DNA from 2 places in the Streptomyces poriticola genome. Region 1 is predicted to be linked to the other one. Evidence: riboswitches for the same ligand, from Rfam matches in the RefSeq annotation. Region 1 holds a riboswitch; the other holds the start of a gene.
What was found. A riboswitch is a leader RNA that binds a small molecule or an ion and turns the genes downstream of it on or off. The one in region 1 is predicted to bind cobalamin.

Region 1 (14,641 bases):
CGACCACGTGGCCCATCTGAGCGCCGCCGCCGCCGGCGGCCTGGGCGCGCTGCTGCGGCTGCCGACGGAGACCGTGTACCAGGCGATCCAGCAGGCCGTGCACACCACCACCGCCACCCGCCAGTCCCGCAAGGGCGAGATCTCCAGCTGGAAGGCGTACGCCCCCGCCTTCGCCGGGAAGGCGGCGATCGAGGCGGTGGACCGGGCCATGCGCGGCGAGACCTCCCCGTCGCCGATCTACGAGGGCGAGGACGGCTTCCTGGCCTGGATGCTCGACGGCCCCGGGTCCGACTACACGGTCCGGCTCCCCGGGCCCGGCGAGCCGCGCCGCGCGATCCTCGACACCTACACCAAGGAACACTCCGCCGAGTACCAGGCCCAGGCGATCATCGACCTGGCCCGGCGGCTGCGCGAGAAGGCCGGCCCGCTGCAGGGTGTCCGCTCGATCGTCCTGCACACCAGCCACCACACCCACCACGTCATCGGCTCCGGCGCCAACGACCCGCAGAAGTACGACCCCACGGCCAGCCGCGAGACCCTCGACCACTCGGTGCCGTACATCTTCGCGGTCGCCCTGGAGGACGGAACCTGGCACCACGAGCGGTCCTACGCCCCCGAGCGCGCCCGCCGCCCGGAGACCGTGGAGCTGTGGCGGAAGATCAGCACGGTCGAGGACCCGGCCTGGACCCGCCGCTACCACGACCCCGACCCCGAGCGCCGGGCCTTCGGCGGACGGGCGGTGATCACCCTGGACGACGGTTCGGTGATCGAGGACGAGCTGGCCGTCGCCGACGCCCACCCGGCGGGCGCCCGCCCCTTCGACCGCCCCGCCTACGCGGCCAAGTTCCGCACCCTCGCCGAGGACGTCGTCGCCCCGGCCGAACAGGACCGGTTCCTGGCCGCCGCCGAGCATCTCGCCGAGCTGACCGGCGCCGATCTGGACGGACTGTTCCCGGCCACCGACAGCGAGGCCGCCGCCGCGTACGACGCGCGCCTGCCGAAGGGCCTGTTCTGATGCTGCACACCCGCACCACACCGTCCCAGCGCCGCCGGGCCCTGCGGGAACGGCTCGCGGAGAGCCGTCTGCTCACCATGCCCGGCGCCCTCAACCCGCTGTCGGCCCGGCTGATCCAGGACACCGGCTTCGAGGCCGCCTACCTCTCCGGCGCGGTCCTCGCCGCCGACCTGGGCCTGCCCGACATCGGTCTGACCACGTCCACCGAGATCGCCGCCCGCGCCCAGCAGACCGCCCGGGTCACCGATCTGCCGGTCCTCGTCGACGCCGACACCGGATTCGGCGAACCGATGAACGCCGCCCGGACCGTCCAGCTGATGGAGGACGCGGGCCTGGCCGGCCTGCACCTGGAGGACCAGGTCAACCCCAAGCGCTGCGGCCACCTGGACGGCAAGGCGGTCGTGCCGCGCGAGGAGATGACCCGCCGGGTACGGGCCGCCGTGGACGCCCGCCGCGACCCGGACTTCCTGCTGACGGCCCGCACCGACGCCCGCGCGGTCGAGGGCCTGGCCGCCGCGATCGACCGGGCGAAGGCGTACGTCGACGCGGGCGCCGACGCGGTCTTCCCCGAGGCCCTCGCCGACGAGGCCGAGTTCGAGGCGTTCCGCAAGGCCGTGCCCGTCCCGCTGCTCGCCAACATGACCGAGTTCGGCAAGGGCCCCCTGCTCGACGCCCGCGCGCTGGAGAACCTCGGCTACGACATCGCCCTGTACCCGGTAACCCTGCTCCGCCTGGCCATGGGCGCGGTCGAGGACGGCCTGCGCACCCTCGCCGCCGACGGCACCCAGGCAGCCCTGCTGCCCCGCATGCAGACCCGCTCCCGGCTCTACGAGCTCCTCGGCTACGCGGACTACACGGCCTTCGACTCGGCCGTCCACGACTTCACCCTCCCGCCCGGCACCTGACCCACCGAAGGCAGGCACCCATGACCACCACCGCACCCGAGGTCCACCGCGGCCTCGCCGGTGTCGTCGCCGACACCACCCGCATCTCCACCGTCATCCAGGAGACCAACTCCCTCACCTACCGCGGCTATCCGGTGCAGGACCTGGCCGCCCGCCGCTCCTTCGAGGAGGTCGCCCACCTCCTCTGGTACGGCGAACTCCCCGACCCGGCCCGGCTTCGCGACTTCCGCGCCCGCGAACGCGCCCTGCGCCCCCTGGACCGCACCACCTCCGAACTGCTGGCCCGGCTCCCCGAGACCTGCCACCCCATGGACGTGCTGCGCACCGCCGTCAGCCTCTTCGGCGCCGAGGACCCCACCGAGGACGACGGCAGCCCCGCCGCCCACCGCGCCAAGTCGCTGACCCTGCTGGCCAGACTGCCCACCGTCGTCGCCGCCGACCAGCGCCGCCGCCGCGGCCTCGCCCCGATCCCGCCCGACCCCGGCCTGGGCTACGCCGAGAACTTCTTCCACATGTGCTTCGGCAGCGTCCCGGACCCGGAGACGGTCCGCTGCTTCGAGATCTCCCTCGTGCTCTACGCCGAGCACAGCTTCAACGCCTCGACGTTCACCGCGCGCGTGGTCACCTCCACCCTCTCCGACCTCTACAGCGCGGTCACCGCCGCCGTCGGCGCCCTCAAGGGCCCCCTGCACGGCGGCGCGAACGAAGCGGTGATGCACATGCTGGACGAGATCGGCGACCCCGGCCGGGCCGAGGAGTGGCTGGACGGGGCGCTGGCCGCCAAGCGGAAGATCATGGGTTTCGGCCACCGCGTCTACCGGCACGGCGACTCTCGTGTCCCGATCATGCAGGACGCCCTGGACCGCCTGGTGGCCCGCGCCGCCGACCCCGGGGTGACCCGCAAGGCGACGCTCCACGCAGCCCTGCGCGAGGCGATGCTGAACCGCAAGGGCATCCACCCGAACCTGGACTATCCGGCGGGCCTCGCCTACCACCTGATGGGCTTCGACACGCCCGCCTTCACACCGCTGTTCGTGATGAGCCGCATCACCGGCTGGACCGCCCACATCACCGAGCAGCTCGCGCACAACGCCCTGATCCGTCCGCTGGCCTCCTACGACGGCCCGCGGCAGCGACCGGTGCCGGCACCCGAGTAGTGCTCACCTCACCCCGGCAGGCGGCACCGCGCACTCCGCGGCTGTCGCCGCCGGGACCTCGGCCTCGTCCCCGGGGTGCATCACCTGGACCTTGTCCAGCAGCGCCGTGATCACCTCGTCCAGGTCGAGGCGCTTCTCCACCGCCTGCAGATGCGGCAGCCCGGCGCGGGTGGAGACCCGCGGCGGGGCCAGCAGCTGACAGCAGTCCTCGTCCGGCAGCACCGAGATGTCCGCCGTGCCGATCCGCCGCGCCTCGTCGATGATCTCCTGCTTCTCCCAGCCGATCAGCGGGCGCAGCACCGGCAGCGCGGACGCCTCGTCGACGGCGGCGATGTTGGCCAGTGTCTGGCTCGCCACCTGCCCCAGGCTGTCGCCCGTCACCAGCGCCTCCGCACCCGTCCGGGCCGCCAGCACGGAGGCCGCACGGACCATCAGCCGCCGCTGCGCCACCACCTGCAGCCGCCCCGCGCCCGCCACCGCGAGCTGCTTCTGCGCCCGGCCCAGCGCGATCACATGGAGCGCGCCCGGCGGCTGGTACCGGTTGAGCTCCCGGGCCAGCGCATACGCCTTGTACACCGACGAGGGGTTGGTGTACGGGGCGCCGTTGAAGTGCACGAAGTCGCAGGCCAGGCCGCGCCGCATGGCCCGGTGGGCGGCCACCGGCGAGTCGTAGCCGCCGGACAGCAGCACCAGCGCCCGCCCGCTCGACCCGGTCGGCAGCCCGCTCAGCCCCGGCAGCCGGTCCCAGGACAGATACGTCTCCCTGCGGTCGATCTCCACGGCCAGGGTCACATCGGGGGAGCCGAGGTCCACGCGAAGCCCCGGCACGGCCGCAAGGATCCGCGCCCCGAGGCGCACCTCCATCGCCGACGACTTCAGCGGGAACTGCTTGTCGCGGCGCTTCACCCGGACGGCGAACCCGCACCCCGGCCGTTCGGCCGCCACCGAGCGCAGCGCCTCCACGGCCGCGCGGGTGATCTCGTCCAGAGTGCTGGGCACCCGGACGGCGGGCTCCACGGAGTTGAAGCCGATCACCCGGCGGGCCCGGTCCACCAGCACCTCCTGCGGAACCTGCCCGCCCAGCACGGTGACGTTCTGGGCGGTCTTGATCCAGGTCGAGCCGCCGACCCCGCGCAGGGCGACGCGCAGATTGTCGTGCAGGCGCTCGGTGAACCGGCTGCGGTTGCGCCCCTTGAGGAACACCTCGCCGTGCTTGAGCAGCACACAGGGGGCGCCGGTGGTGGTGTCGGTCATGTGAACCCTCCCAGGTCCGTCAGCTCCCCGTCGGCGTGGGCTGCGCCCCTGCGGCGCCGGCCGCACCCAGCCGCTCGGTCGGCCCGGCGAAGGCCAGGAACACCCGGCGCACGGCCATCCGCCACTCACCGTCGACCTTGCGGAACGCAGCCGTGTAGTGCCGTAGCGCTCCACCTGCACCGGGGGCCTCGGCGGCACCATGCCGCCGGTATGACGGTCCACGCGGTACGTGGTGAAGCAGGTGACGGCCCGCGCGGCCGACGCCGAAGTGACAGTGACCAGGATATTCGAGCAGACACGACGCGAGAGCCGGTCCGCGGGCCGCGCCCCGGAGTACTCCCGCAGCGCGTCCCGCCCCTCGATCCGTCGGCCGCCCCCGGGCCACTCCCAGACCCCGTCCCGGGGGGCGGGCCGGAGCCGGCGGGGCGGGCCGGGACGCTCATGGCGTCCCGGCCCGGTCCCGCACGGGCGGTCAGGAGGCGGGCAGCTCCCCGCGGACCGTGCGGGCCGCGGTGACCAGGTTCTCCAGGGAGGCCCGGGTCTCCGGCCAGGCGCGGGTCTTCAGACCGCAGTCCGGGTTGACCCACAGCCGCTCGGCGGGGATCGCCCTCAGGCCGGTGCGCAGCAGCTCGGCGGCCTCCTCGGCGCTCGGGACGCGCGGGGAGTGGATGTCGTACACGCCGGGGCCGGCCTCGCGCGGGTAGCCGTGGGCGGCCAGCTCGCGGGCGACCTGCATATGGGAACGGGCCGCCTCCAGGCTGATCACATCGGCGTCCAGGTCGTCGATGGCCTGCACGATGTCGCCGAACTCGGCGTAGCACATGTGCGTGTGGATCTGGGTGTCGGGGCGGACCCCGGCCGTGGTGAGCCGGAACGCCTCCGTCGCCCACGTCAGGTACGCCGGCCGGTCCGCGGCGCGCAGCGGCAGGGTCTCGCGCAGGGCCGGCTCGTCGACCTGGATGACCGAGGTGCCGGCCTCCTCCAGATCGCCGACCTCGTCGCGCAGGGCGAGGGCGACCTGGCGTGCGGTGTCCCCGAGCGGCTGGTCGTCGCGGACGAAGGACCAGGCGAGCATGGTGACCGGGCCGGTCAGCATGCCCTTGACCGGACGGTCGGACAGCGACTGGGCGTACCTCGTCCAGCGCACCGTCATCGGCTCGGGGCGGGAGATGTCACCGGCCAGGATCGGCGGGCGGACGTAGCGGGTGCCGTAGGACTGCACCCAGCCGTGCTGGGTGGCCAGATAGCCGGTGAGCTGCTCGGCGAAGTACTGCACCATGTCGTTGCGCTCGGGCTCGCCGTGCACCAGGACGTCCAGGCCGGCCTTCTCCTGGAAGGAGATCACCTCCTGGATCTCGGCCCTGATCCGCTCCTCGTAGCCGGCCGCGTCGATACGGCCGGTGCGCAGGTCCGCCCGGGCGGTGCGCAGTTCGCCGGTCTGCGGGAAGGAGCCGATCGTGGTGGTCGGCAGCAGCGGCAGCCCGAGGTGGGCGCGCTGGGCGGCGGTGCGCTCCGCGTACGGCTGGGAGCGGCGGGCGTCGGCCTCGGTGACGGCGGCGGTGCGGGCGCGCACGGCGGGGTCGTGGGTGATCGGGGAGCTGGCCCGGGAGGCCAGGTCGGCCCGGTTGGCGGCGAGTTCGGCGCCGATGGCGTCGGTGCCGCGGGCCAGGCCCTTGGCGAGGGTGACGATCTCGGCGGTCTTCTGCCGGGCGAAGGCCAGCCAGCGCAGGATCTGCGGCTCGATGTCCCGTTCCGTCGCGGCGTCGAGCGGGACGTGCAGAAGCGAGCAGGACGCCGACACGTCCACCCGGTCGGCCAGCCCCAGCAGGGTGCCCAGCGTGGTCAGGGACGCGCCCAGGTCGTTGACCCAGATGTTGCGGCCGTTGACGACACCGGCGACCAGCCGCTTGCCCGGCAGCCCGCCGACCGCGGCGAGCGCGTCCAGGTTGGCGGCGGCGGCCTCGGTGAAGTCCAGCGCGAGCCCGTCCACCGGCGCCTTGGCGAGCACCGGCAGCGCATCGCCGAGCCGGTCGAAGTAGGAGGCGACCAGCAGCTTCGGCCGGTCGGTGAGCCGGCCGAGGTCGCGGTAGGCGCGCTCGGCGGCGTTGAGCTCGGCCGGGGTGCGGTCCTGGACCAGGGCGGGCTCGTCCAGCTGCACCCACTCGGCGCCGGCCGCGCGGAGGTCGGCGAGCACCTCCGCGTACACCGGGAGCAGCCGGTCCAGCAGGGTCAGCGGGTCGAAGTCCGCGGCCACGCCGGGCGCGGGCTTGGCCAGCAGGAGATAGGTGACGGGTCCGACGAGGACCGGGCGGGCCGTCAGGCCGAGTGCCAGGGCCTCCTTCAGCTCGGCGACCTGCTTGGCCGGGTCCGCCGTGAACACCGTGTCCGGGCCCAGTTCCGGGACGAGGTAGTGGTAGTTGGTGTCGAACCACTTCGTCATCTCCAGCGGCGCCACGTCCTGGGTGCCGCGGGCCATGGCGAAGTACCCGTCCAGGGCGTCCGCCTCGACGGCGGCCCGGTGCCGCTCGGGGATCGCGCCGACCATCACGCTGGTGTCGAGGACATGGTCGTAGTACGAGAAGTCGCCGGTCGGGACCTCGTCGAGGCCGGCCCCGGCGAGCTGCTGCCAGTTGGTGCGGCGCAGTTCGGCGGCGGTGGCGTGCAGGTCGGAGGCGGCGGTCCGGCCCTTCCAGTAGCCCTCGACCGCCTTCTTCAGTTCCCGGTTCCGGCCCTGGCGGGGGTAGCCGTACACGGTGGCCCGTGCTGCCGCGGCTGCGGACTTCGCTGTCACGGAGATCTCCTTCGCGAGATGAATCCCTGAGATCCCGGGGACGGGACGAGAGCGCGAAGGGACGACGGACCCGGCGGGACGACCGTGCGCGGCAAGCGCGCTCCTCCGCCTGGTGTGTTCGCCGACCCGCCCTCGAGGTCACCGGGATGTCCGCGCCCGAGTGGTTCGCGCGCGGGCAGATGGCAGGTCTTCGGACTCGCGGGCACGTCAGCGCCGTCCATCGACGCGAACACCTACTGGCCGTCGCTTCCCAGGCCCCGTACCTCGGGCCCAGTGCGTATGACGGCGGTCGTTCCCGCTCACCGCTGCGGGGCAGTCCCGGATTCCCACCGGGTTCCCTCTTGCGACGCATCCCGCCTGGCGGACGGGGCGAACCAGCTGCACCGCACAGACTACGGGCAGTTCCGCCGGCGCGCCGGACCGCGTCCAGAATCCGGAAGGCGAAGTGGGACACCGCCGGCCGGGAACCCATCGCCCTTCCGCCCCGACTGCTCTCATCAGACGAACGGGAGGTGTGATGAACGGGCTGGAAGTCCGGATGCGCGACGTCGCCTGCCGGCACGGCCGGGTCGAGGCCGTCCGCGGAGTGGACCTGGACGTCACCGCGGGCGAGCGGGTGGCGCTGACCGGCACCAACGGATCGGGCAAGACCACGCTCGTCCGCGCCGTGCTGGGCCTGCACCGCCGGGCCGGCGGACAGATCCTGGTCGGCGGCCGGGGCACCGCGACACCGGCCGAGTGGGCGTGGCGGCGCCGGGCCTGCGCCTGGATCCCGCAGAAGCCCGCCGCGGGCCGGTTCCCGCTGCTCGCGAGCGAGCTGCTGGCCAGCTCCGGCGCTTCCGCACCGGCCGTGGAGGCCGCGGACCGGCTCGGCGTCGGTTCCCTGACCGGGCGTCCGCTGCACACCCTGTCCGGCGGGCAGCTGCAGCGCATGTACCTGGCCCGTGCGGTCGGCTGCGTCGCCGCCGGGGCGGGGGTGCTGCTGGCCGACGAGCCCACGGCCGCGCTCGACTTCGCCGGGCAGGAGGAGGCCGCCGACGTGCTGCTGTCCCTTCCGGTGACGGTGGTCGTCGTCACCCACGACCGGGCGCTCGCCGACCGCTGCGACCGGGTGCTGGAGATGGCAGCCGGACGGATCAGGGAGGCGCGGTGACCGTCCACCTCGCCGCCGACGTCGCGGAGCTCCTCCAGCTCCTGCCCGTGCAGCGGGCCGGGGCCGCCCTGCTGCTGGCCGCGGTCGGACTGCCCGTCGTCGGAGTGGTGATCGTCGGGCTGGACATCATGCCGGTGCGGTTCGCGATGATGCACGTCGCGCTGCTGGGCATCGCCGTCGGGCTGCTGACCGGCCTGGACCCGATGCTGTGCGCCCTGGTCGCCTGTGCCCTCGCGGGCGCCGGCGTGGCGCCGCTGGCCCGCACCCCGGACGGCCTGTCCGGCGCGATGGGCCTGCTGATGAGTCTGGCGATCGCCGCCGCCCTGCTGGTGCTGGCGGTGTCCGGCGTCAACGCACAGGGCGCGTTCGCCCTGCTCTGGGGCTCCATCCTGTCCGTCGGCACGGCCGACCTGTGGCTGCTGGGCGCGCTCGCCGTCGTCGTACCGGGGCTGTTCTGGTGGCGGCGCCGGGACCTGGGCCTGCTGCTGCACGACCGCGAGGTCGCCCTCGCCTCCGGGGTCCGCGTCGACCTGCTCACCCTGCTCCTGCTGGTCCTGGTCGCGGTGTCCGTGGCCGGGGCCATCAAACTGACCGGCGCGCTGCTCGTCGACGCGCTGACCCTGCTGCCCGCGCTGGCCGCCCGCCGGCTCGGCACCTCCCTGAAGTCCATCACCGCCTGGGCCGTCGGCATCGGCGTCGTCGTGAACCTCACCGGGTTCCTCGTCGCGCTGAAGCTCGACTGGCCCCCCGGACCCGTGCTCGTCCTGACGGCCGGGGCCGTGGTCCTGGCCGTCCATCTCGTCCCCGAACGGAGAATCAGCTCATGGCGCGCATCCGCGTCCGCACCGTCCGTGTCCCTGCCCTCGTCGCACTGAGCGCGGCGCTCGCCCTCACCGCCACCGCCTGCGGCTCGGACGAGCCCGCGACCGAGGACAAGGGCGCGGCCGGCCCGAAGCGCGGCGACGCCCCGGTCGTCGTCGCCACCACCACCTGGGAGGGTGCCTTCGCCAAGGCAGCCGGTGCCGAGGACGTGACCGTCATCGTCCCGTCCTCCGCCCAGCACGCCCCGGACTACGACCCCAAGCCCTCCGACCTCGCCGCGGTCGCCGAGGCCGACTTCGTGCTCTACGCGCCCTTCGAGCCGTATGCCGCGAAGATCAAGGAGGCCGCCGGGTCGGACGCCGAACTGGTCGAGGTCGACCTCGACAACGCCGCCGGCAGGGCGAGCGCCGAGGTCACCCGCCTGGGCGGGCTGTTCGGCACCGAGGACGCCGCCGCACGGTGGAACGCGTCCTTCGAGAGCGAGTACGCAACCCTCCAGAAGGACCTGAAGCAGGCCTGGCCCGGCGGCACGGCACCGGCGGTGGTCGCCCAGGTGTTCTCCGTCTGGTCGGCCGAGATGGCCGGTGCCGAGGTGCGCGGCACCTACGGACCCGAGGCCGTCACCGCCGAGCAGCTGTCCGAACTGGCCAAGAAGAAGCCCGCCTTCGTCCTCGACAACGTGCACATGTCCACCGGGAAGGTGCTGCCCGACTCCGGTGCCGAGCAGGTCGGCATCGTCAACTACCCCGACGAGGACCTGGATCTGATGGGCGTCTACCAGGACGCGGCGGACGCCATCACCAAGGCCCTGGCCTCCTGACCCGAACCGCCGCGCCAGTTGCCGAGGGGCCAGTTGCCGAGGGGCCGCCGGGAGTCTCCCGGCGGCCCCTCGGCCGTACCGGTGGGTGCGGCTCCGGGCCGCACCCACCCGCCGCCTCACACGGCCTGCGCCAGCGGATCCGGCGCCGGCGCCGCGGCGCACCGCTCCCGCAGCAGCGCCCGGTCCGGCTTGCCCGCCGGGGTCAGCGGGAACTCCGCGACCACCAGCAGCCGTTCCGGATGCTTGCGCCGCTCCAGGCCGCGCGCCTCCAGATGGGCGCACAGCTCCCGAAGCGCCGGAGCCGCGGTACCCCGCGGCACCACACAGGCGGCGAGCCGCTCGCCCATCAGCGCGTCCGGCACCCCGACGCACACCACGTCCCGCACCAGCGGATGCGCGGCCAGCTCGATCTCCACCTCGGCCGGGCTGATGTTGGCCCCGCCGCGGATCACCACGTCCTTGAGCCGGCCCACGATGCGCAGCGTGCCGTCCTCGCCGATGACGCCGAGATCGCCGGTGCGCACCCAGCCGTCGGCGGTGCGGTAGCGGGCGTCGAGGTCGGGGGCGGCGACGTAGCACAGCGGGGTCATCGGCCCGCGGGCGACGATCTCGCCGACCCGGCCGCGCGGCGCCTCCCGCAGCTCGGGGGCGCCCGTTTCGGCGATCCGGATGTCGGCGACGCGCGGGTCCGGGTGGCCGGCCGGGATGCCGGGGCCGTCGCCGCGCAGCGGCTCGTCGGACAGCCCGGTGTGGCAGTTGACGCCGTCGGCTGAGCCGTAGAGGTTCACCACCGGACAGCCGAACACCCGCCGGGCCTCCGCGGCCGTGGCCTCGTCCAGCGGCGATCCGCCGACGACCACCGCCCGCGGGGGAGCGAACCGGGGCCGGTGGCCCTCCGCCCACCGGTCCAGCAGCATCCGCACCATGGTCGGCACGCCCAGCACATGGGTGGGCTCGTGCGCGGCGAGCGCGTCCAGGGCGGCCTCCGGCGTGAAGTGGTCCAGCACCACGAGAGTGCCGCCGTGCCGGGCGAGCGTCACGGCGGTGCCGTTGCTGCCGAACGCGGAGGCGAGCGGCACCAGGAACAGGCACCGCGGCGGCTGCCCGTCGGGCATCAGCGAGGCGAGGAAGTTGCCGCGCCCGCCGGCCAGTGCGTTGTGCGAGTACGCCACCATCTTCGGCTCGGCCTCGGAGCCGGAGGAGACGAGTATCCGGGCGGCGGAGTCGGGGTCGGGGCGGGCCGGGACGAAGGCCGCGGGGCCGGTGCGCAGCAGGGCGCTCAGGGCGACGGTGCCCTCGGGCGCCGGGCCCGGCCCGGCGGCGACCACGGTGCGCAGCGCGGGCAGTTCGGCGGCGAGTTCCAGCAGGTCGGCGGCGTGCCGGTGGCCCCGGTGCTCGGTGGCGGCGACGACGGCCACCGCCTCCGCCCGGCGCAGCAGCGACGCCGCCTCGGCCCGGCCGCGGCCGACCGGGAAGGGCAGCGCGACCGCGCCGAGGGCGGCCAGCGCGAGATCGGCGATGACGGCGTCGCGGCCGTTGGGCAGCTGGGTGCCGACCACGTCGCCCGCGCGTATGCCGAGCCCGGACAGCCCGGCGGCCAGACATCGCACCTTGCGGTCCAGGGCGGTGTAGCAGAGCTTCCCCTTGGCGTCGACGACCGCGGTGCGGTGCGGGTCGGCGATCTGCCGAGCCCGGTAGAGGCTGTACAGGTCGAGGTCGGGGCAGGTGCCGTCGACCGCCCAGGCGCGGCGCAGCTCGGCGGGCAGCAGGTCGTTGAGGGCCACGGTCATGCGAAGCTCCAGGGGTTCGGAACGACGGGGGCGCCGTGCGCGTCGCGGCCGATCGGGCCGGTCGACAGCAGGTCGGCGAGGTCGGTGACGACGGGGACGGCGGTCAGGCCGCGGTCGCGCAGCCCGCGCAGGGCCTCCGCGGTGGTCCGGTCGCGGACGTCGTACGCGAGCGAGCAGTGGTCGGCGAGGGCGATCCAGCCGTCGGCGGTGCGCAGCGGTCGCCGGAATCCGGCCGGGTGCCGAGGGCTGAGGCCCTGCGCGGCCCGGGAGCGGGCGGGCGCGGTGAGCACGTCGGCGGCGCCGAGCAGCGAGGAGTCGACGCGTACGCCGTGGCCGGTGCGCTCGCGCAGCAGCAGTCCGGCGAGGACCGCCTCGGTGCCGAGCAGCCCGCCGAGCACGTCCAGGAGGGTCATCAGGGACGGCGCCGGCGGCTCGTCGGCGGGCCGCGCCGCCTCGCCCACCCCGGTGCGGGCCTGCACCATGAAGTCGGTGCCCATGGGGGCGTCCGGCAGCCGGTCCGCCCAGCCGCTGGTGTACGCGTACACCAGTGCGGGGTTGGCCGCGGCCAGCTGCTCGTGGTCCAGGCCGAGCTGCGCCGCCTTGCCCGGCGCCCAGTTGTGCAGGAACACGTCGGCGTCGGCGGCCAGCTCCCGCAACCGCTCCCGGTCGCCCGGGGACTTGATGTCCACCTCGACGGCCTTCTTGTCCCGGTTCAGCGCCAGCCAGCGGGCCGACACCCCCGAGCAGGCGGGCGGCATCCCGCGCAGCGGATCGCCGCCCGGCGGCTCGATCCGGATCACCTCGGCGCCGAGCAGCCCGAGGAGACGGGCGGCGAGCGGCGCCTGGATCCGGCGGCCGGCCTCCAGCACGGTGAACCCGGCCAGCGGCAGCTCGCCCGCCGTCCGCGCGGGGGTGTACGAGGCGTCGTGCGGGGTCAGCGCCCAGGGGGCGGCGCCGTCGTGCTCGGCGGCCCGGCCGGCCAGCGAGACCAGGGGGCACACGTCCGCACCCGAGGAGTGGGCGGCCCGGCGGACCTGCTCCCAGGAACACGCCCGCGCCGCCGTGTGCAGGGCCTGCGGGAAGGGGGCGCAGGCGGTGGCGTAGCGGAACTGGAAGGGGCGCCACCCCCGGCGAATCGATTCCTCAGGGGCGTCCAGCGCCCGCCAGAACGCCGCCCACATCCCGGGGTCGAGCGTCTCCAGCTCGAACAGGGTCCCGTCCGACGAGGTGAACGGCGGCCCGCCCGGGGCGAGTTCGGCCGCCTCGCCCTCCTCGGCGCCGACGGCGGCCAGGTACTGGGAGACCGTCAGCAGACCGGCCCGTTCCGCGTCCACGTCGACATCGGCGGCGCGCCCGTTCCCGCGGGCCCGCGCCAGCAGCGCCGCCAGCAGGCCCTGCACGGCAAGGACGCCGGTGGCGGTGGCGGCGTGGTCCACGGCGAGGCCGCGCGGGGCGCCGTCGCGCCGGCCGTGCACCGCCATGATGCCGGTGACCGCCTGCGCGGTGGCCTCGTCGGAGGCGTCCGGGCCCCACCCGGTACGGACCGTGACGCTGCCGGGGCCGCCACCGGTGACGGTCGTCCGGCCGCCCGTCCCGCGGCCCGGTGCGGCACCGAGCAGTCTCAGATGCTCCGCGACCAGTCCCTCTCCCGGCCCCGGCGGTCCGGTGTGCTCCACCCGGAGTCCGTCGAGGGGACCGGCCGTCCGCGCGACGGCCGGTGCGGCTGGAGTTGCCATGCCTCTCCTTTCCTCACGCGCGGGAACCCGGGGGCGGTCGCCCCCGACCAGTTCCACGGAAGAGGGAGTCGGACGGCCGACGGCCCGGGTTCCCGCCACCGCCGGGAGAAGTGGGGAAAAGAGTTGACGGAGATCACCGGCGCCCCCGTGTGCCCGCCCGCCGTCACGGAGTTGAGAGACCGCGTCGCGGCGTTCGTGCGGGAGAGGGTGATGCCGGGCGAGCCGGTGCTGGACGCCGGCGGGCCCGAGGCCGCGACGCTGCTGCGCTCCCTGCAGCGGGAGGCCAGGGCCGAGGGGCTGTGGGCGCTGCCGCTCCCCGCCGAACTGGGCGGCCAGGACCTTCCGCTGGCGTCGTACGCCCATGTGGCCGAGGCCGAGGGCGCCAGTGACCACGGGCCGGCCGCCCTCGGCTCGGCGCCGCTGCTGGACGCGCTGATGCTGTGGCGGCACGGCACCCCCGCCGTCCGCGACCGCTACCCCGCCCGCCTGGCCGCCGGCGACCTGCGTGCCTGCTACGCGATGACCGAACCCGGAGTGCCCGGTACCGACCCCTTCCTGACCGCCACCCGCGCGGTACCGCGGGACGGCGGGGGCTGGCGGGTGAGCGGGCGCAAGTGGTTCACCAGCGCGGCGGCGGACGCCGACCTGGTCACGGTGCTCGCCCGCACCGACGGCGAGGCACCGGACCGCGAGGGGCTGTCGCTGCTGCTGGTGCCCGCCCGGACGCCGGGCTTCCGGGTGGTCCGCGAGCTGCCGGTGCTCGGCGCGGGCGGACAGTGGGAGATAGCGCTCGACGACGTAGCCGTCGACGCCGCCCACCTCGTCGGCGAGCGCGGCGAGGCACTGGCCGTCGCGGGCGAACGGCTGCAGCTCGGCCGCACCCTGCGCTGTCTGCGCTGGCTGGGTCAGGCCCGGCGCGCGTTCGACCTGATGCGGGAGCGGGCGGCCACCCGCACCGGCTCCCGCGGCCCGCTCGGCGACCTCCAGCTGATCCAGCGCCACGTCTTCGAGTCACTGCTCGCCCTGCGCACCACCCGCCCGCTGGTGTACGAGGCCGTGGCCCGGCTGGACGCGGGCCTGGACGCCCGGGTGGAGGTGGGCCTGGCCAAGGTGGCCGCCGCCCGCACCCTGCAGCAGGTCGCCGACGCCGCCATCCAGGTGCACGGCGCGGAGGGGCTCGGCCCCGACACCCCACTGC
Region 2 (14,641 bases), on a different contig from region 1:
GCCGTTGCACAGCAGCAGGACGCCCGCGAAGACGACGCCGCCGGCCACCCATCCGCTCTCCCGGTCCGTGCGCGTCCGCGGGGGCGCGGTGCCGCCGGAGGAGGGGGTGCCTGCGGGGGGCGTACCGGGGGAAGGTGCGTCGTGCTGGCTCATGAGCGGCGTCCTTTCTCACGGGTCCTCCGAGCCTGCGCGGAGCGGCGGCATACGGCCATGCGGGATGCGCCGGACGGGTGAGCCCGGGTCGGAGGCCAGAACATGCGGCCGGTGCGGGCCTCGCGTTGACTGGCCCCACATGCCGTCGGGGAGCCCCGGAGGACCACATGAGCGCGCCGGCGAACGCGGCCGTGCCGCAGGCCGAGCAGTCACTGCGCGACACCGTGCTCAGCCGCGGCTATCTGCGGTTGCTGCTGCTGTGTGTGCTGCTGGGCGTGCCGATCGCCCTCGCGTGCTTCTTCTTCGTCGGGCTCCAGCACCTGCTCCAGCACTGGGTGTGGGAGTCGGCGCCCGAGGCGCTCGGCTACGCCGGGCCGCCCTGGTGGTGGCCGCTGCCGGCGCTGGTGCTGGCCGGGCTGATCCTGGCACCGATCGTGACCCGGGTCCCGGGCTCGGGCGGCCATCTGCCGGTGAACGGTCTGGGCGGTGCGCCGGTCGGTCCGAAGGAGCTGCCCGGCACGGTGCTGGCCGCGCTGGCGACGCTGCCGCTCGGGGTGGTGCTCGGCCCGGAGGCGCCGCTGCTGGCGATCGGCAGCGGGCTGGCGCTGCTGGCGGTGCGGCGGTCGGCCGCGGCGGATGCGAAGGCGCGGGCGGTGGTGGCGACGGCCGGGTCCACCGCGGCCATCTCCACCATCCTCGGTGGGCCGATCGCGGCGGCGGTGCTGCTCATCGAGGGGGCCGGGCTGGGCGGCGCCCGGCTGGTGGCACTGCTGCTGCCCTGCCTGCTGGCCAGCGCCGCGGGCGCGCTGGTGTTCACCGGCTTCGGCGACTGGACGGGCCTGGAGACCGGTGCACTCGCGCTGGGCGAGCTCCCGTCGGCGGCCGGTCCGGACGTCGGCGACTTCCTGTGGGGATTGCCGGTGGCGGCGCTGATCGCGGTGCTGGTCACCCTGGGACGTGAACTGGGCCGCTCCACCGTCGGCTTCACCCGGCGGGGCAGCAAGGCCGCCCGCACCGTGGCCTGCGCCACCGCCGTGGGTGTCTGTATCACCGCCTACGCCCTGATCACGGGCCGCTCCCCGGCCGAGGCCGCGCTGTCCGGGCAGGCCACGCTGGCCGAGCTCGCCGCGGATCCGCACGCCTGGTCGGTGGGCGCGCTGGTCGCGCTGGTCGCCTGCAAGGGGCTGGCGTGGGCCGTCTCGCTGGGCAGTCTGCGGGGCGGCCCGATCTTCCCCGCGGTGCTGCTGGGCACGGCGACGGCCACGGCCTTCTCCGGGCTGCCGGGGTTCGGTACGGCGCCGGCCCTGGGACTGGGGATCGCCGCCGCGGCGTCCGCGACCACCGGGCTGCCGCTGGCCAGCGCGGTGCTGGCGGCGCTCCTGCTCGGCGGGGACGCCGCCGAGCAGATGCCGCTGATCGTCGCGGCGTCGGTCGTCGCCTTCATCGTCGGCCAGCTGGTGCGGCGGCAGCGGCCCGAGGGGGCGACGGACACGGCCGGGGCGGCGGGGGCGGCCCGGTGACCGGCCGACGGGACTCCCGACGGGACTTCGGGAGGGGCTCCCGGCGGAGGCCCTGGCCGGGCTCCTGGCGGACCGCCCGCTCCTGGCTGCCGCGCACGGTCCTCGCCGCGCTCGTGGTCGTCGCCTACTTCCTGCTGCCGCTGGACCATCTCGGCCCGCAGCACCCCGTGCTGAGCTGGGTGGTGTTCTGCCTGGTGCTCACGCTCGTCGCGCTGCTGCTGCTGCGCCAGGTCCGCCAGGTGCTCGCCGAACGCCCCGGCGCCCGGCCCGGCCTGGCCATCGCCCTGCTCACCGTACTGGCCGTACATGTCTTCGCCGCCGCGTATTATGCGCTGTCCCATCAGCCGGGCCAGTTCTCGGGGCTGCACACCCGGCTCGACGCCCTGTACTTCACCGTGGTCACGCTCGCCACCGTCGGCTACGGCGACATCACCCCGCGGGGCCAGACGGCCCGCGTCGTGACCATCGTGCAGATCCTGTACACCTTCGTGTTCCTCACCGCCGGCGCCACCGCGCTGGGCCAGTGGATGCGCGAGTTGGCGGTCCGGCGGGCGGAACGGACCGACCGCGACCGGCCCGGGTGACGGCGCACATCGGGCGCGTGACCTCGTTCCGAGCGCCGGGCACGCCCTTGTCAGCGGGACCCCGCCGCACTACTGTCACCACGCCTCGGTGAACGGGAAATCCGGTGTGATGCCGGTGCGGCCCTCGCCACTGTGATCGGGAAGTCCGGCTCCGGCCCTCGCGGGCAGCCACTGGGTCCTCACGGACCCGGGAAGGCGGAGTGCGGGCGGTGGTACCCGTCAGCCAGGAGACCGGCCGAGGCGCGTCAACCATCCACGAGGTGCTGGAGAGGGTCTGCCGAGCCATGCACATAGCCGAGGGCTTTCTGCCTCCGGCGCACGCGGTCGCCTGGGGCGCCGCGTCTGCGCCGTTCGTCGTCCACGGAGTACGGTCACTCACCCGCGAGGTCAGGGAGCATCCGGAGAGCACTCTGCTCCTCGGCGCCTCCGGGGCCTTCACGTTCGTCCTGTCCGCGCTGAAACTGCCCTCGGTCACCGGGAGTTGCTCCCACCCGACCGGCACCGGGCTGGGCGCCATCCTGTTCCGGCCGCCGGTGATGGCGGTGCTGGGCACCATCACCCTGCTGTTCCAGGCGCTGCTGCTGGCGCACGGCGGGCTGACCACGCTCGGCGCCAACGTCTTCTCCATGGCGATCGTCGGCCCCTGGGCCGGATACGCCGTCTACAAGCTGCTGCGCCGCTACGACGTGCCGCTGATGGTCGCGGTGTTCTTCGGCGCGTTCGTCGCCGACCTGTCCACCTACTGCGTCACCTCCGTGCAGCTGGCGCTGGCCTTCCCGGACCCGAGCAGCGGCTTCGCCGGCGCGCTCGGCAAGTTCGGCTCGATCTTCGCCGTCACCCAGGTCCCGCTCGCGGTCAGTGAGGGCCTGCTCACGGTGCTGGTGATGCGGCTGCTGGTGCGCTCCAGCAAGGGCGAACTGACCCGGCTGGGCGTGCTGCTGACGAGGCCGAAGAAGAAGTCCGAGCAGGCCGACCAGGAGGCGGTGGCCCAGTGAAGCGCAACACACGGATCAACGCCCTGCTGCTGCTCGCGGTGGCCGCGCTCGCCGTGATCCCGCTCGTGTTCGGGCTCGGCGACCACAAGGAGGAGCCGTTCGCCGGCGCGGACGGCGAGGCGGAGACGGCGATCACCGAGATCGACCCGGACTACGAGCCGTGGTTCTCGCCGCTGTACGAACCGCCGTCCGGGGAGATCGAGTCCGCCCTGTTCGCCCTGCAGGCGGCGCTCGGCGCCGGGGTGCTGGCCTACTACTTCGGGCTGCGCCGGGGCAGGCGGCAGGGCGAGGAACGGGCCCTGGCCGCCCCGCAGGACGCCCCCGCCGGGGACTGAGTGCTGCCGATCGACGCGGCGGCGCACAGCAGTCGCTGGCGCCGCCGCCATCCCGTGGACAAGGCCGTGCTCGGGCTGGGCCTGACCCTCCTGGCGATCTCGCTGCCGCCCTGGCCGGGCGCGGCACTGGTGCTGGTGACGGCGCTCGCGGTGCTGCTCGGCCCGGCGGGGGTGCCGGCGCGCCGGCTGTGGCGGGCCTGGCGGGTGCCGCTCGGCTTCTGTGTCACCGGGGCGCTGCCGCTGCTGGTGCAGGTCGGCGGTCCGGACGCGTTCCTGTCACCGGCCGACGGCGGTCCGGCGCGGGCGGGCGGGCTGCTGCTGCGCACCTCGGCGGCCTCGCTCGGGGTGCTGCTGTTCGCGTTCACCACCCCGATGTCCGACCTGCTGCCGCGGCTGGTGCGGGCCGGGGTGCCCGCACCGGTGGTCGACGTGGCGCTGGTGACGTACCGGATGAGCTTTCTGCTGCTGGACTCGGTGCGCCGGGTGCGGCAGGCGCAGGCGGCCCGGCTGGGGCACACCTCGCGGGCCGCGGCCTGGCGTTCACTGGCCGGGCTCGGCGCCACGGCGTTCGTGCGGTCCTTCGACCGGGCGGCGCGGCTGCAGACGGGGCTCGCCGGGCGCGGCTACGACGGCACGCTGCGCGTGCTGGTGCCCGAGGCCCGGGTGTCGGTGCCGTTCACCGCCGCGAGCTGTGTGCTGCTCGCGGTGCTGGCCGTCCTCACCTTCCTACTGGAAAGGCCGCTGACGTGAGCGACTCCGAGCTCGTCGCCCTGCGGGGCGCCTCCTTCGCGTACGAGGACGGGCCCACCGTACTGCGCGACCTGGACTTCCGGGTGCCCGAGGGGCGGGCGCTGGCGCTGCTGGGCCGCAACGGCAGCGGCAAGACCACACTGATGCGGCTGCTCAGCGGCGGGCTGAAGCCCCGTACGGGCCGGCTGACGGTGGCGGGCGAGCCGGTGACCTACGACCGCAAGGGGCTGACCCGGCTGCGGACCACGGTGCAGCTGGTGGTGCAGGACCCGGACGACCAGCTGTTCGCCGCGTCCGTGGCGCAGGACGTGTCGTTCGGGCCGCTCAACCTCGGGCTGCCGGACCCCGAGGTGCGGGACCGGGTGGGCGAGGCGCTGGCCGCGCTGGACATCGCCGCGCTGGCCGACCGGCCGACGCATCTGCTGTCGTACGGGCAGCGCAAGCGGGCGGCGATCGCCGGTGCCGTCGCGATGCGGCCGCGAGTGCTGATCCTGGACGAGCCGACCGCCGGGCTCGACCCGGACGGGCAGGAGCGGCTGCTGGCGACCCTCGACGGACTGCGTGCGGGCGGCACCACCGTGGTGATGGCCACCCATGACGTCGATCTCGCCCTGCGCTGGTCCGACGACGCGGCCGTGCTCACCCCGTCCGGGGTGCACACCGGTCCGACCGCTGCCACGCTGGCCGGCCCGGATCTGCTGCGCCGGGCCGGACTGCGGCTGCCCTGGGGGGTGGCGGTGGCGCGGCTGCTGCGGGCGCAGGGCGTGCTGGGCGAGTCCGCGGCGGGGCCGCGCACCCCGGAGGAGCTGGCCGGACTCGTCGCCGGGTGTGCCGCGCCGGACCGGCCGGTGTCGTCCTGACGGCCGGTCCGTGGGCGGGGGGCTGGGTGTGCCGGGCCGTCGCGCACGGGGGAGTGCGCTGCGCCCGGCACACCCGGTCTCTGGCCGCCGCGGGTCAGACCAGCGGCGTGTAGTCGAGGCGGGGGAAGTAGTCCTCGCGGGTGCCGGTGCGGCGCACGTCCCAGGTGGCGCAGTGCAGCGAGCCGCCGTACTCGAAGACGTGCCGGAAGGGCACCGGGAACACCTCGAAGCCCAGCTTGTCCAGCAGGTCCTGGAGGGGCTTCTCCTGCTCCTCGCAGATCACCTTGGTCGGGGAGATGCTGAGCACGTTCATCGACAGCCACTTGGAGGACTGGCAGTACGGCGGCATCTCGTCGTTGGACAGCACCGGCTGCGGGGCGTCCACCAGCTCCCAGTCGTTGGCCAGGAACATCTTCTCCTCGCCCTCGCGCAGCGGGCGTTCGGGGTTGGTGAGGACCAGGCCGGGGCGCAGCGGCACGAAGGTGCAGTCGATGTGCGAGGGGAAGAAGTCCAGCGGGAAGTGCACCGTGTGGACGCGGAAGCCGCGCGGCTCGAGGTGCTGGCGCAGCCAGCGGATACCGGCCCGGTTGGTGGTCATCGACTCCTGGACCAGGATGTCCCGGCCGAGCCGGCTCATGTCGGCGGCGTCGAAGACCACCTCGTCCTGGGTGACGCAGAACTCGAAGGAGTGCATGCGCTCGTGCCGCTGCTCGAGCGGCCAGTCCCAGAACTCCTCGCGGTACATGCCGTCGGCCATGGACGGCTTGGGCGCGGTGGTCCACAGCACCCGCGGGTCGGCGTTCCAGTACTCGTAGACCAGTTTGCGGTAGGGCTGGTACTCGAAGTAGCGGGCCCGGCGCGACATGGTGGCCTCGACGATCTCGTTGCCGAAGGTGATCATCACGTCGCGGGGGCAGACCGCGCAGTACTGGTTGTCGACCTGGAAGTCCGGGGTGGTGACCGGGCGGGAGAAGTCGTGCGGGGCCGGGCGGCGCACGGTGACGCCCTGCGACCGCAGAACCTTGACGAGGCCGTCGAGTTCCTCGCCTGCGAGGTCGACGGCCTCCTTGGACTTCGGCCCGGTCGGGAACGGCGTGCCGGGGGCGTTGCGGACGGCGGGCCGGCTGCCCGGCTCGGTCGGCTCGAAGCAGGCGCTGTCGGCAGAGCCGACGACCATCTCCTCGAGGGGGTCCCACTCGTTCCAGGAGTTGACGACCACGGAGTCGTTCTGCATGGGTACGGCCACCTGTCTGTGAGGGCGGGAAGGCGGGGCGGGCGGGGCGGATGCGGTCAGACGTCGGCGAGGCTCGCCGGTCGCATGTCGGTCCAGTGCTGCTCGATGTGGTCGAGGCAGGTCTGCCGGTCGCTGTCGGCGACGACGACGTCCCAGCCGGGCGGGACCAGGGCGAAGGCGGGCCACAGGCAGTGCTGGCGTTCGGCGTTGACGAGGACGTGGAAGGTGCCGCTCTCGTCGTCGAAGGGGTTGGTCATGGCGTACTCCTGGTTGCGGATGCGGCCCCGGTCTCGGTGCCGGTCCCGGTCTCGGTGCCGGTCCCGGTCTCGGTGCCGGTCCCGGCCGGTGCGGCTGCGGTGAGCGCCGCGGCCAGGGCCCTGGGTGTGCGGTGGCCGAAGACGGTGGACACCTCGACGGTGCGGTCCAGTTCGGCCTCGATACGGCCGGTCAGGCGCAGTGCGGTGAGCGAGTCGCAGCCGAGGTCGAACAGGTCGTCGTCGGCGCCGACGCGGGCGCGGCCGAGGATCCCGGCGGCCAGGTCGCACAGCCGCCGTGCGGTGCGGCCGGGCTCCCCCGCGGGCTCTCCCGGGTCCGCGAGCAGCCGGCCGGTGGGGGCGGCGAGGGACTGCGGGAGTGCGGTGAGCAGCTCGCGCAGGCGCGCGGCGACCCGGGTGCCGGTGCCGGCGGGGAGCAGGTCGGCACGGTGGCCGAGCTCCAGGCGGAACCGGGTGCCGGGTGCGGCCATCAGCTTCAGCGGGTAGTGGTACGGGTCCTCGCCGCTGACGGCGGTCAGCCGCAGCCCGTCGTCGGGGCTGGGGAAGGCCTCGGCGGTGGGGAAGTTCTCGAAGACGACGCAGGAGTCGAACAGCGCGCCCCGGCCGGCGGCCCGCCGCACCTCGGTCAGCGCGAGGTGGAGGTGCGGCAGCAGCGCCGCCTGCTCGCCCTGGAGGCGGCGCAGCAGGGCGCCGACCGGCTCGTCCGCGTCCAGCCGCACCCGCACCGGCACGGTGTTGATGAACAGCCCGACGGTCTCGGCGACGTCCGGCAGTTCGGCGTCGCGGCCGGAGACGGTGGCGCCGAAGACCAGGTCCCGCTCTCCGGTCAGGTCGTGCAGGCACAGCGCCCAGGCCAGCCGGACCACGGTGTTCGGGGTGACGCCGTGGCCGCGGGCGGCCTCCAGCAGGGCGGCGGTCTCGGTCTCGGTCAGCTCGACGGTGAGGCGTTCGGGCAGGGCGCGGACGCGGGCGGTGTCGCGGCCGGGACACACCAGGGTCGGCCGGTCGAGCCCGGCCAGCGCGGCGGCCCAGGCGGCGCGGGCCCCGTCCCGGTCCTGGGCGGCGAGCCGGTGCAGATGGTCCGGGTAGTGGCCGGGGGCGGGGAGTCCGGCGGGGTCGCCGTCCCGGTCGAAGAGCGCGAGCAGGTCCCGCAGCAGCAGGGAGGTGGTCCAGCCGTCGACGAGCAGGTGGTGCGTGCTCAGCACCAGCTGGTGCCGGTCGGCGGCGAGCGCGAGCACGGTGCAGCGCATCAGCGGCGGCACGGCGGGGTCGAAGCGGCGGTGCCGGTCGGCGGCGAGCAGTTCGGCGCGCCGGGTGTCCTGCTGGTCCGGGTCGAGGCCGGTGAGGTCGTGCAGCTGCCAGGGCATCCGGACGTGTGCGGTGACGGCCTGCACCGGTTCGCCCGAGCGGCGCTGCAGGAATGCCGCGCGGAGCATGGGGTGCCGGTCCAGCAGGGCGTCACAGGCGGCGCGGAACCGCTCCACGTCCAGTGGGCCGCGGGTCTCCAGCGCGATCTGCACGGTGTAGACGTCGAGGTCGCGGCGGTCGTAGCGGGCGTGGAAGAGCAGTCCCTCCTGCATCGGCGTCAGAGGCAGCAGCTGCTCGACGGGCCGCCCGAGGCGCTCGGTCAGCCGGGAGCGCTCGGCAGCCTCCTCCCGGGCGGCGCGGGCCGGTCCGGCGCTGCCGTGGGCGACGAGGGCGCGCAGGGCCGCGAACCACAGCTCGGCGAGCCGCCCGGCCTCGGCCTCGGTGAGCAGCCGCCGCGCCCACAGCCAGTGGGCGACGAGGCGTGGGCCGTCCGGGCCTTCCTCCACGGCGGCGTTGACCTCGACGGCGTGGGTCAGCGGCATCCGCGGATCGGCGCCGAGAGGCAGTGCGTCCGCCTCGGGCGCCGCGCTCCAGTCCGCGTCCTGCACCGCGGCCGGACCGCCCTGTCTGCCGAGGTAGTTGAAACAGAGCTGGGGCTCGGGCCGGGCGGCCAGTCCGGCCGCGGTCTCCGGGTTGAGGTGGCGCAGCAGGCCGTAGCCGAGGCCGTGGCGGGGGACCTCGCCGAGCTGGGCGGCGACGCGGCGTACGGCGTCGCCGAGGCGGGCGTCGCCGGCGGGGTCGGCGGTGTCGTCCGGGGTCCAGTCGGGCACGCCGGCGTCGAGGCGCACCGGGTAGAGGGAGGTGAGCCAGCCGACGGTGCCGGACAGGTCGTCGAGTGCTCCGACGGCTTCCCGGCCGTGGCCCTCGAGGTCGAGGAGTACGGACGTGCCGGAGGGGCCGGCGACGGGGCCGGCGACGGGGCCGCGCCAGGTGGCGGCCGCGAGGGCGAGCGCGGTGAGCAGGATCGCGTCGGTGCGGGTGCCGAGGGCGGCGGGCACCGTGGTCAGCAGCGCGGCGGTGAGGTCCTCGGGCAGCGTCAGGCGCAGCTCGGCGGCGGTGGCGTGGATGTCCCGGGACGGGGACAGCGGCGCGTCGGTCAGGGCGAGGCCGGGGGCGTCCAGGGTGCGCTGCCAGTGGGGCAGTTCGGCGAGGACGTCGGCCTCGCGGGCGGCGCGGTGCAGCGCGGTGGTCCACTCGGCGAGCGGTACGGGGACCGGGTCGAACGGGTCGAGGGGCTCGGGGGTGCCGGGGGCCGCGGCGTGCCAGGCGGTGTAGAGGTCGGTGAGCACGATGTGCCAGGACACCGCGTCCACGGCCAGGTGGTGGATGGTGACGAGCAGCCGCCCCGGCCGCTCGGGGCCCGCGTCGAACCAGGTGGCCCGGAGCATCGTGCCGTCGCGCGGGGCGAGGGCGTCGGCGTCCTCGGCGGCGCGGTCGGCGATCCGGCGGCGCAGCTCGGTGTCGGGGCCGGCGGCGTCCGGGACATCCGAGACGTCGACCCGGCGCACGGTGCCGCCCGGCGGATGGTGCGGGGCGGTCCCGACGGCGAGGGAGCCGTCCTCGCGCAGCCGTCCGCGCAGTGCCTGGTGCCGGGCCAGCACGGCCTCGACGGCGGTACGGAGCCGTTCGGTGCCCAGGGCGGGCGGGACGCGAAGCAGGGTGGACTGGTGGTAGGCGTCGTATCCGCCGCCGTGGGCGCGCAGGCGCCGCATCATCGGGGTGGCGGGGATGACGTCGGGGGTGGCGGGGACGAGGCCGGGGGCGGCGGCGGTGTCCCCGGCCGCGGCGGCGAACGGCCGTGCGGGCACGGCCCTCGCGGGCGCGGGCTCGGCGGGCGCGGTCCCGGACCTCTCCGGTCCGGCCTCCGCCAGCAGGGCGGCCAGCGCGGCGGGCGTGCGGTGCGCGAACACCTGCTTCGGCGTCAACCGCACCCCCGCCTCACGCGCCCGCGCCACCAACTGGATCACCGTGATCGAATCACCACCCAGACCGAAGAAGTCGTCCTCGACCCCCACCGCCGCCAACCCCAGCACCTGCCCGAACAGACCCGCCAGCGACACCGCCGCACCCCCCGCCGACGGTACGGAGACCACCACCGGCTCCCGCTGCCCGGGCGCGGGCAGGGCGGCCCGGTCGACCTTGCCGTTGGGGGTGAGCGGAACGCTCGTCAGGGGGACGAAGGCGGCCGGCACCATGTAGGCGGGCAGCCGACCGGCGATCCGGTCCGGCAGGCCGTCCAGGTCGGCCCCGGGCGCGGCCACCACGTACGCCACCAGGCGCCCGGTGCCGCGCCGGTCCCGGCGTACGGCGGCGGCGACCTGGGCGACCGCGGGGTCGGTGCCGACCACGGCCTCGATCTCGCCGAGCTCGATGCGGTGGCCGCGGATCTTGACCTGGTCGTCGGTGCGCCCGAGGTACTCCATGGTGCCGTCGGGCCGCCAGCGGGCGAGGTCACCGGTGCGGTACATCCGGGCGCCCGGCGCGCCGAACGGGTCCGCGACGAAGCGGGCGGCGGTCAGGGCGGGGCGGGCCGCGTAGCCGCGGGCCAGGACGTCGCCGCCGATGTACAGCTCGCCGGCGATGCCCGGCGGGACCGGGCGCAGCCAGGGGTCCAGGACGTGGAGGCGGGCCGCGGGCACGGGCCCGCCGATCGGCACCGCGCCCGTGGGCAGCGCGTCGCCGGGCTCCAGGCGGTACTCCATGCAGCCCACGGTCGCCTCGGTGGGGCCGTACTCGTTGACGACCGTCACCTCGGGGTGGGCCGCGCGCCATTCTGCGAGCGCCTCGCCGGTCAGCTGCTCGCCGCCGAGGACGAGTTGGCCGGTGGGCGAGCACCGGTCGGGACCGGCGGTGAGCACCGGCAGATGGCTGGGGGTGGCCTTGACGAACGCGGGGGGCCGGTCGCCCGCGCCGGCCGGGGTGTCGAAGTCGTCGAGGTCGCCGAGGCGGACCGAACCCCCGGCGGTCAGCGGGCCGAGGATGCCGGTGACGGTGAGGTCGAAGGACGGCGGCGAGTGCACCAGCGCCCGGTCGGCCAGGCCCGGGTAGGCGGCGCGGGCGAAGGCGAGATAGCCGTCGACGGTGCGGTGTTCCACCACGACGCCCTTGGGCCGGCCGGTGGACCCGGAGGTGTAGATCACGTAGGCGGTGTCCTCGGGCCGCACCGCGGCGTCCGGGGCGGGACCGTCGTAGGCCGCCAGGGTGGCACGCACGGCCGGGTCGCGGAGCGGGACGGGCGCCGGGTGGCCGGCGAGGGCGGGATCGGTCGCGTCGGCGCCGACGACGGCGGCGGGAGCGGCGTCGGCGAGCACGAAGGCGATGCGTTCCGCCGGGTGGCCGGGGTCGACGGGGACGTATCCGGCGCCTGCCTTGAGCGCGGCGAGCAGCGCCACGACGAGGTCGGTGCCGCGGGGCAGGGCGACGGCGACCAGGTCGCCGGGTCCGACGCCCCGTTCGGTGAGCAGCCGGGCCAGCCGGCCGGCGGCGTCGTCCAGTTCGCGGTAGGTGAGGGTGCGTTCGGCGTCGGCGACGGCCGGGGCGCCCGGGGTGGCCCGCACCCGGTCCGCGAACCGGCGGGTCAGCGGCGCGGGTTCGGGACGCTCGCCGGAGCCGCGGCCCCAGCCCTCGACGATCTGCCGGTGTTCGTCGGCGGTCAGCAGGGGCACCCGGGCCACGGGGGTGGCGGGCTCCCGGGCGAAGGTCTCGAGCAGCAGCCGCAGACGGGAGCCGATCAGCTCCATGCGGTCGGCGTCGAACAGGTCGGTGCGGTGGCTGAGATGGAGGCTCAGCCGGGGTCCGGCGAGGGCGACGACACTGAGGGGGTAGTGGGTGGCACCGGTGATCTCCTGCCCCCCGGGTCCGTCCGATTCACCGGGCCCCACCGGCGCTCCGGGTGGTGTCTCCGCACCACCGGGCCCCACCGGTATCCCGGGCGCCTCGGCTCGACCCGGTACCCCGGACACCTCGGGACCACCCGGCCCCACCGGTACGGCGGGCGCCGGCGGCACCACCGGTGCTCCGGGCGTCTCCGCTCCGTCCGGTGCCCCGGGCCTGTCCGGGCCGGCAGGCCGCTCCGGCTGGCCGGAGCCGTTCGGCTCCCGGTCGTCGTCGGCCTCCCGCAGGGGCGTGACGCGCAGTCCGGGAACGGCGTCCCGCAGGCCGTCCCAGCCCAGCGGGGCGTCGCCGAAGCTGGTCGCGGTGTCGAACAGCGGGCCGTCGGACCCGGCGAGCCGGCGGACGGCGGCCAGTGCCAGATGCTGGTGCGGGGCGAGGGCGAGCTGCTCGTCCTGGATCCGGGCGATCAGCGCGGCCAGCGGCTCGGCGGGGTCGATCCGCACCCGTACGGGCACGGTGTTCATCAGCAGGCCGACCACCCGGTCGGCGCCCGGCAGATCGGCCGGGCGGCCGTGCACCGTCTGCCCGAAGACCACGTCGTCCCGGCCGGTGAGCAGCGCCAGCAGCAGCGCCCAGGCGCCCTGCACCACGGAGTTGAGCGTGAGGCCGTTCCGGCGTGCGGTCTGCTCAAGCGCCCGGGTGGTCTCCTCGGACAGCGTGAGGCGGGTCAGGCCCGGCAGTGCGCCCTCCCCCGCCTCGGCGGCGCCGGGCGCGACGAGGGTCGGATCGGCCAGTCCCGCCAGCGCCTCGGCCCAGGCCCGCTCGGCGGCGTCCCGGTCCTGCCGGGACAGCCAGCGCAGATAGTGCGCGAGGGGAGTGCGGGGCGCTCCGTCGGCGGCGGGGGTGCCCGTCGCGTGGTGGTGGTACCGGGTGAACAGGTCCTCCAGGACCAGCGGCACCGACCAGCCGTCCAGCAGGATGTGGTGATACGTCAGGACGAACGCGTACCGGTCGGCGGCGAGCCGGACGAGGGCGAACCGGATCAGCGGCGGGTCGGCCATGTCGAAGCGGCGGCGCCGCTCCTCCTCCAGGAAGGCGACCAGCTTCCTGCGGCGCGCCCCCTCCTCGTCCGCTGCGAGGTCGAGTTCGGTCCACGACGCGTCGGCAGTGCGGCGGATCAGCTGGACGGGCTGTCCGCCCGCCCGCTCGCGGAAGCCCGCCCGCAGTGCGGTGTGCCGGGCGAGGGTGTCCGTGCAGGCCGAGCGGAGCGCCCCGGCGTCCAGGTCGCCGGTCAGCTCGAAGGGGGCCTGGATGGTGTAGACGTCCGCGCCGTCCGGGTCGTAGAGGGCGTGGAAGAGCATGCCCTCCTGCAGCGGCGTGAGCGGCAGGGCGGCCTCGATCGGCGACGGGGTCCCGGCTCCCGGAGACCGGCTCCCGGCCTGCGGCGGCGCGGCCTGCGACGGCCGGCGGTTCTGCGTGTCGTCGTTGGTCTTCACTGTGAGGTCTTCCCGGAAGCGGTCGGCGGCGCGTACGGCGACGCGCGCGCCCGGGCGGATCGGGCCGGCGGGGACGGGGAACGGCGGGTCAGCAGGTCAGCGGGTCAGGGGCCGTTGCGTGCGGGGGACGGACGGGCGTGCTGGTCGAGGAGCTGCGTGAGCACGTCGAGGGTGTCCCCGGCGTGGGCGAACGGGTAGTCGTGGCCGCCGGGCAGCATCCGCAGGCCGAAGGCGTCGTCCCCGGCACAGTCCCGCCACTCCGCCAGCCCCTCCCGGCCCACCAGCGGATCGTCGGCGCCGCCGAGCACCTGCAGCGGGCAGCCGGCCGGGGCCGGGCCGGGTGCCGTGTAGGCCTCGGCCAGCGCCAGGTCCCGGCGGACGGTGCGCAGGGCGTAGCGCAGATAGGCGGGGTAGCGGCGCAGTTCGGGCGGAAAGCCGCCGAACCCCTCCAGCCAGTGGAGCAGGGCCTCGTCGGGACGGTCGGAGATCCGCTTGCGCACGGGGAGGTGCGGGGCCCGGGAGGCGGAGACGATCAGTGCGGCGGGCGGGGTGAGGCCGCTGCGGCGGATGCCCTGGGCCAGTTCGTAGCCGAGCAGGGCGCCGAAACTGTGACCGAAGATCGCGTACGGCTGCCGGAGTTCACCGGCGATGCCGTCGAGCACGGCGTCGGCCAGTTCCCGGAGGGTGCCGGGCAGCGGCTCGGCGCTGCGCACCCCGCGGCCCGGCAGCTCGACGGTGGCCAGTTCGATGCCGCGCGGCGGGATGACCCGCCAGGGGGCGAACGACGCGGCGCTGCCCCCCGCCTGGGGCAGGCAGACCAGCCTCAGGCGGGCGCCGGGTGCGCTCACCCGGCCGACGACCCACGGACTGTCCACACCGCGCGCCGGGGTGTGCGCGGTGTGGGAGGACCGTGCGGCGGCATCGGTTCGCATCCCGCTCCTCTCGTCGGCCGGCGTTCCGGAGCCCGGGTGGGGCTCGGGTGGGGCGGTGGCCCCGCGGGGATCATCGTGGGCGGCCGGTACCGGCGGGGCCAGGCACCCCGACCGGCAACACGTCTGCCGCCCAGTTGCCCGGCGCCTGCCTGGCCCGCCGGAGCGGGCGGCGGTGAGGATCGCCGGGACAGTTCTGCTCTTGTGCCCGAGGGGATCGCCTTACCGATGACCACCCTTCCTGACGAGGCAGCCGACCCGACGTTCTTCACCCTGGAATCCGTCAAGGCGGACCTGCTGGAGGTGGA

Region 2: another riboswitch for cobalamin. It lies ahead of V5O46_RS20040 (energy-coupling factor ABC transporter permease); the one in region 1 lies ahead of metE (5-methyltetrahydropteroyltriglutamate--homocysteine S-methyltransferase).

What each region holds. Positions count from the first base shown of each region.
Region 1 is NZ_JBAGKH010000004.1:354,623-369,263, reverse strand. Features, by position in the region: gene V5O46_RS09310 (MmgE/PrpD family protein) at 1-1,015, shown strand, start outside; gene prpB (methylisocitrate lyase) at 1,015-1,920, shown strand; gene V5O46_RS09300 (bifunctional 2-methylcitrate synthase/citrate synthase) at 1,941-3,077, shown strand; gene thiI (tRNA uracil 4-sulfurtransferase ThiI) at 3,081-4,331, opposite strand; partial or broken gene V5O46_RS09290 (nuclear transport factor 2 family protein) at 4,351-4,730, opposite strand; gene metE (5-methyltetrahydropteroyltriglutamate--homocysteine S-methyltransferase) at 4,804-7,122, opposite strand; cobalamin riboswitch at 7,287-7,516, opposite strand; gene V5O46_RS09280 (metal ABC transporter ATP-binding protein) at 7,640-8,275, shown strand; gene V5O46_RS09275 (metal ABC transporter permease) at 8,272-9,150, shown strand; gene V5O46_RS09270 (metal ABC transporter solute-binding protein, Zn/Mn family) at 9,099-9,917, shown strand; gene V5O46_RS09265 (class I adenylate-forming enzyme family protein) at 10,034-11,707, opposite strand; gene V5O46_RS09260 (CoA transferase) at 11,704-13,443, opposite strand; gene V5O46_RS09255 (acyl-CoA dehydrogenase family protein) at 13,567-14,641, shown strand, end outside.
Region 2 is NZ_JBAGKH010000016.1:14,215-28,855, forward strand. Features, by position in the region: gene V5O46_RS20025 (DUF7144 family membrane protein) at 1-153, opposite strand, end outside; gene V5O46_RS20030 (voltage-gated chloride channel family protein) at 321-1,673, shown strand; gene V5O46_RS20035 (potassium channel family protein) at 1,787-2,257, shown strand; cobalamin riboswitch at 2,327-2,511, shown strand; gene V5O46_RS20040 (energy-coupling factor ABC transporter permease) at 2,542-3,252, shown strand; gene V5O46_RS20045 (energy-coupling factor ABC transporter substrate-binding protein) at 3,249-3,587, shown strand; gene cbiQ (cobalt ECF transporter T component CbiQ) at 3,588-4,337, shown strand; gene V5O46_RS20055 (ATP-binding cassette domain-containing protein) at 4,334-5,197, shown strand; gene V5O46_RS20060 (glycine amidinotransferase) at 5,292-6,431, opposite strand; gene V5O46_RS20065 (MbtH family protein) at 6,488-6,688, opposite strand; gene V5O46_RS20070 (amino acid adenylation domain-containing protein) at 6,685-13,404, opposite strand; gene V5O46_RS20075 (thioesterase II family protein) at 13,509-14,336, opposite strand; gene V5O46_RS20080 (diiron oxygenase) at 14,562-14,641, shown strand, end outside.